2 regions of the Pseudoalteromonas sp. APC 3250 genome follow, and region 1 is predicted to be linked to the other one. Evidence: predicted binding sites of a transcription regulator. Region 1 holds the regulator's gene; the other holds the start of a gene.
The links. The regulator sigma-54, encoded in region 1, starts transcription at its own class of promoters, with help from an activator protein. The targets are predictions, from matches to a motif close to GTTGGCACGNNNNTNGNNT.

Region 2: a site for sigma-54 is predicted at 1,226-1,244, ahead of QL986_RS13815 (TorF family putative porin). Genes of this name have one in related genera too.

What each region holds. Positions count from the first base shown of each region.
Region 1 covers NZ_JASDCM010000005.1:85,785-88,958, reverse strand. Annotated here, with positions in the region: gene rapZ (RNase adapter RapZ) at 1-55, opposite strand, end outside; gene ptsN (PTS IIA-like nitrogen regulatory protein PtsN) at 75-527, opposite strand; gene hpf (ribosome hibernation promoting factor) at 532-819, opposite strand; gene QL986_RS07265 (RNA polymerase factor sigma-54) at 846-2,345, opposite strand; gene lptB (LPS export ABC transporter ATP-binding protein) at 2,415-3,140, opposite strand; gene lptA (lipopolysaccharide transport periplasmic protein LptA) at 3,137-3,174, opposite strand, start outside.
Region 2 covers NZ_JASDCM010000014.1:12,871-16,044, forward strand. Annotated here, with positions in the region: gene QL986_RS13810 (hypothetical protein) at 1-1,031, shown strand, start outside; gene QL986_RS13815 (TorF family putative porin) at 1,345-2,022, shown strand; gene QL986_RS13820 (YIP1 family protein) at 2,219-2,929, shown strand; gene QL986_RS13825 (efflux RND transporter periplasmic adaptor subunit) at 2,978-3,174, shown strand, end outside.

The sequences.
Region 1 (3,174 bases):
GTAACGCCACAGATTTACCTGACCCTGAGCGACCGCTTATAATTATTAATTCCATTTATCACCTTTCTTTATTACTACGATTGACTGACGATAACCTGATACAGTTCGCTATCCGATTTGGCGGCGCGTAACTGTTTACAAAATTCTTTATCATTGAGCTTATCAGCAATCGTGGCTAGCATCTTCAAATGCTGCTGATTATCGCCATCGGGAACAATTAACGCGACAAAAATGTCAACCGGTCGGTTATCAATCGCATCAAAATTAATAGCTGTTTCGCTCACTAAAATCAAAGCAAGGGGCTCTTGAGCTCCACTCATGCGACCATGTGGAATAGCAATGCCTCGGCCAATGCCTGTACTTCCAAGCTTTTCTCTTGCAGTTAATGCATTAAGAATATCTTGTTGTGTTAAATAGGGCAGCTTATTGTGAGCCAATTCACTGATAAATTCTAAAATTCTTTTTTTACTATTAAAAAGGACCGCAGCTTTACTGCAGTCCTGACAGATAAGTGAGCTTAGTTTCATAGTGTTAGTGTCGAGCAAGTTTCTCTTTGTGTTTAATTACTTGACGATCTAGCTTGTCAATGAGCGAGTCTATAGCGGCATACATATCTTGATGCTCAGTAGAGGCAAAAATCTCAGCGCCACTAACATGAACGGTTGCTTCAGCTTTTTGGTTTAGTTTTTCTACATCGAGAATAACGTGCACATTCGTTATGTGATCAGTGTGCCTCTGTAACTTCGAAAATTTACTATTTACGTAGTCTCTAAGCGAGTCGGTAATATCTACATGGCGACCAGTTAAATTCAGTTGCATAAACATTTTCCTCTTTGTTGTACGCCTTAAATCAAACTTTTACGTTGATTAGACGGGGGAATAGCTAGAGATTCGCGATATTTTGCAATGGTTCTCCTCGCTACTTTAATTCCTTGCTCTGCCAATATATCTGCAATTTTACTATCACTCAATGGTTTAGCTGAGTTTTCTGCAGCGATTAATTTTTTAATTAATGCACGTATTGCTGTTGATGAACATTCGCCACCATTTTCAGTACTTACATGGCTTGAAAAGAAATATTTAAGCTCAAAAATGCCACGTGGTGTATGCATGTATTTTTGCGTAGTAACACGCGATATAGTCGACTCATGCATTTCCACCATTTCAGCCACATCGTTAAGCACCATAGGCTTCATAGCCTCAGGACCGTGTTCAAAAAAGGCCTGTTGCTGCTGCACAATACAGTTGGTTACTTTAAGTAGCGTGTCATTTCTACTTTCTAAGCTTTTTATAAACCATTTAGCCTCTTGTAAGTGCGAGCGAATAAACTGGCTATCACCACTTGATTTAACCGTACGCGACATAGCTGCATATTGGCTATTTACTCTGATCTTAGGCATGCTATCTGGGTTTAATTCAACTACCCAACGACCTTTAACTTTTTTAACCGACACATCAGGAATAACGTATTCAGACTCTTCTCTGACAATAGTGTCTGCCGGTTTTGGGCTGAGCGTATGAATCAACGTCATGATTTCTTTAAGCTCATCTTCTTTAAGCTTTGTTTTTTTCATTAACGTGCGATAGTCACGTGCAGCAAGTAAATCAATATGATCGGTTAAGATCATTTTTGTTTCGTTTAAAAAAGGTGTGTCTTTATCAAATTGATTTAGCTGAATACACAAGCACTCTTGTAAACTACGCGCGGCTATTCCCACTGGATCAAATAGTTGAATACGCTTTAGTACCGCTTCTATTTCGTCAAGTTCAACTTCATCTTCGCCGTCGTTTTCTTGGTTAAAGCTTTCTAATATTTCTTCACAGCTAAGGGTTAGAATCCCTGAGTCGTCTACAGCTTCTACAATTGCAATAGCTATCGCTTCATCGGTAGGACTAAACGGCGTCAGTTGAAGTTGCCACATTAAATACTCATGCAGCGTTTCAGTCGAAGAGCCTTGATAAATAGATTCATCTTCTGGCATTGGGCCCGATGAAGAGGCAGGCGCAGCGCTCATATATTCATCCCAAGTAACATCCATAGCCATATCATCGCTAATAGTGTCTTTGGTCATTGCTTCGCCGCTATCTTGCTCATACTCGCTAGGTTTATCGTCAGCTGAGGCACTTAGCGTTAAGTCATCGTTATCGGCTTTTTGTTCGTTTTTACCTGCAGTGTCTTCGCTGTAATCGTGTTCTTCAACTTCAAGCAAGGGGTTGCTATCGAGCGCTTCTTGAATTTCTTGCTGGAGATCCAATGTACTGAGTTGCAATAAGCGAATTGCTTGTTGCAACTGTGGAGTCATTGTAAGTTGCTGGCCCATGCGCAGCTGTAATGATTGCCTCATGTATCTCTAACAATCCTTTTAAATTATTATAATTAATATTAGCAGATGCTTAGTGTAATAACACACATATTAGAGCTTGAACTGCTCGCCTAAATAAACATCGCGTACTGTTTTATCGTTTAATACATATTCTGGAGTGCCTGATGCAATTAACTCTCCATGAGAAACTATGTAGGCTTTTTCACAAACATCAAGAGTTTCGCGTACGTTGTGATCTGTGATAAGTACGCCAATTCCTCGGTTTTTAAGATGCTCTATAATCTTTTTAATATCTAATACTGAGATAGGATCAACCCCCGCAAAGGGTTCGTCTAAAAGGATAAATTTAGGGTTTGCTGCTAACGCGCGAGCAATTTCAACGCGGCGACGTTCACCACCTGATAAAGCCATACCTTGACTATCGCGGATATGCTGAATGCTAAATTCATCAAGTAAATTATTTAAGGTATCTTCGCGTTGTTGTTTATTTAATTCTTTACGTGTTTCTAAGATAGCCATTAAGTTTTGATAAACAGTCAGCTTTCTAAAAATAGACGACTCTTGCGGTAAATAACCAATCCCTAAACGCGCTCGGCTGTGCATCGGTAATAAAGTAATATCTTTATCATCAATTGATATTTTGCCTTTATCGCTAGGCACAAGGCCTACAATCATATAAAAAGTGGTGGTTTTACCTGCACCATTAGGGCCAAGTAACCCCACAATACTGCCAGCTTCAACCTCTAGGCCAACGTTTTTTACAACTTCACGACCTTTGTAGCTTTTAGCTAATAGCTCTGCTTTTAATGTGCTCATGGTTGACCTTTATCATCTTCTTTTTTATTTTCAA
Region 2 (3,174 bases), on a different contig from region 1:
AAGACTTTTTAGGTTGGTGTTACGAGCTATTAAGCGCAAGCCGCGACCGCATTAATTATGACTTACTCGAAAGCCCACAATTACCATTATTGAAAAAGCTGCATGACCAACTTATTTCAGCCATTAGCTTTTTACAGTTAAAAACATTACGGGTAGCGCCTTGGCCAGTAGTGAGTATGTTTGTAGAGCAACATAAAGAACTGGTGGCACTGGATGAGCAGCTACGTTTAACTACTTATATTGCAGGCCTGCGTGAAAAGCCGTTAAAAGATATGATCCCTGAAGAATTACTCGCTTTTAGCGGTAAGCATATGGCATCACTCGATCCGAGTACTTATAACTTTGATGTAGAATGGTTTGCCTCTACTAAAAGCGCCAAAGGTTTTCACCAGATGCTGGCTGATTTGCCAGGCGCATTCGACGATGCACTCAGCAACATTCCACTTGAGGGTGATGTAGCGCTAGGTAATTACCAACAATTTGTAATTGCTTATTTGAGTGCTTTTAATGGTAGTGATGAAAAACCAACTCTGGCGCCTGCCACCCGTTTATTAGCAATGCGCCGCCCTGATGTGTTTACTCCAATTAGTAACAGTCGCTTAGATGCACTTTGCTCCGCACTTGGTATCACCAAATTAAATAACCGTGACTTTGAGCGTTACTGGCAAGATGTAGTACAAAGTATTCACGCTATGTCATGGTTTAAAATGGCCAATGCTGGTAATGAACTAGAAACACAGTTGGTGGACATTAAAGCGCTTATACCTTGCTTTTTTTACTATGCAGATACTAATACTGCAGATAACTCTAACTACATTAAGCTACTTAATAAACCTACACGTAGCACTTCTAGCAGCAGTAAAGCGCCACGCCGAGGCAAAGAATCTGCTGAGATTTTAGTGGATCGCGCTCTTGCTGCTGATGATGTTCCAGAGCATATTCGTGCTAAACGTGACTCTATTATTAGCGAAGTACAAAAAGGCCGCGGTGTTAACGAAACAATTACCCTAATGCGTGCCATTTTTGGATAAGACGTATATCAAACGCAATTAGCTTTAACAGACCCTAATATAGGTAGCCTGGTAGCGCTCTAATGGTGCAGCCAGGCTTTTTTTTGCACCAGCAGTGTGTTCTTTCCTTACATACTTTTCACAAAGCGTCTTTGCGCATAATTTCAACACTTTGTTTTATAATATAAAATTTATTTTTTATTAAATAAATGGAAGCTGGCACATACAGTGCAATTCCCCCTGCAGTAACCTAATAATACGCCGCCATTCAAAAGGTTGTAGTCGTTTATAATAAAAACCTTGGCGTGCAAAATCATACAATGGGAAATGAAACATGCTAAAACTACAAAAAACAATACTCATCAGTGCATTGGCATTAACAGGAATGGCATCAACAACGGCCTTTGCCGAAGTAACAGCCAATGCAGCAGCTACTTCTAACTACTTATGGCGCGGACAAGAGCAAACTGGGGGCGATGCAGCTGTATCTGGTGGTATTGATTACGCTAATGAATCTGGCTTTTATGCGGGTACCTGGGCGTCAAATGCGTCTTGGGCCGATGAAATGACCTACGAACTAGATTTATACGCAGGTTTTGGCGGCGCTATTAATGAAAACGTAAGTTATGACGTAGGTTATATTTATTACGCTTACCCAGATGCGGCATCAGGTGCAGATGCTGATTTTTCAGAAGTTTACGGTAGCATTAGTGTGCAAGGTTTTACATTTGGTGCAGCCGTACTTGCAACATCTGCTGCCAGTGGTGATGGTACTGATTTTGGTGATTCACTGTATTTAAACGCCGATTACAGCTTCGCTGTTGGTAGCAATGGCACTGAAATGGCGCTACACATAGGGCATTACTCAGGCGATTTCATCGGTGATGACAATATTATTGATTATGGTGTATCAGTGTCTAAAGATGGTTTTACCTTTGGCCTATCTGATAACGACATGGACGGCTCAGATGTTAAGGCTTATGTAGCCTACGCTGTCGACTTTAGCTTATAAAAAGAATGTGTTACTTGCTGCAACACTAAGGGGCCGTAAGGCCCTTTTATCGTTTTAAATAACTTAACTAGATCTAATCACGCCACACCTTGTTAACAAACCGTTACAATTAATAAATCAACTTACCTCGCTTTTACCTTAGTATATGACTGATAACTATATAGTTCACTATTGAGAAAATCATAAAGGAATAATCATGAAGTCATCTAACGCGCTATCTGCTTGTATCGACATTTTTATCAGCCCAAGCAAGGCTTTTAATGGGCTAAAAGAAGCTAAAGGCTGGTCTTGGCTTGCTTTTGCACTTCTCGCTCTAACCCTTGCAGCCTCTGCTTATACATTTTATACCACTGCAGACTCACAATTTATTTTAGACCAGCAGGTTGCTGCAGCGAGTGTGGATGCCACAATCGGCGAGAAAAAAATGATCCGTCAAAGTATGGAGCAAAGCCTCGATAACCAAGTGTGGTTTGCAATTGGCGGGGGTATTTTCGGCCTTCTTTTTATAAATGCACTCCTATCTGGGTATTACATGTTGATATCTAAGCAAGACCCTGATGCTAATTATAGCTATGGTGCGTGGTATGGTTTTGGTGTTTGGAGCATGATGCCCATGGTTATTTCAAGTTTAGGTGTTGTTGCGCTAGTTCTTACAGCCAGTAACAATGAATTACCTATTAGTTTATTCAATTACGCGTCTATAAATCAGTTATTTCTGGGATTAGAGCTTGGAGATAGCTTCTATAATATGATGGAGAGTTTAAGTATTTTTAGTCTTTGGAGCATAGCTTTGGTTGCTATTGGGTTAAAGTGTTGGACTAATTTCAGCTTTAATAAAGCACTTCTTTTTGCTGCGCTACCGACCATTATCATTTACAGCATCTGGACAATTATTATTGTTGCTTAAAGGAATGTAGGCAAACTTTTCTGCCTACTCATAAATACGGAAATAAAAATGAAAAAAGCGATTATCATTACCCTTGCAATTGCAGCTTTTATTGCTCTTGTTGTATCAAAGCAAATTACTGGTGATGAAAAAGCACCAGAGGTAAATGTTGCACAGGTTGAGCAAGGTAGTATTGCAGACTCCATTATGGCCTCTGGCAATTTAGTCTTTAATACTCAAGTGCAGTTACGTTCAGAGGTAACCGG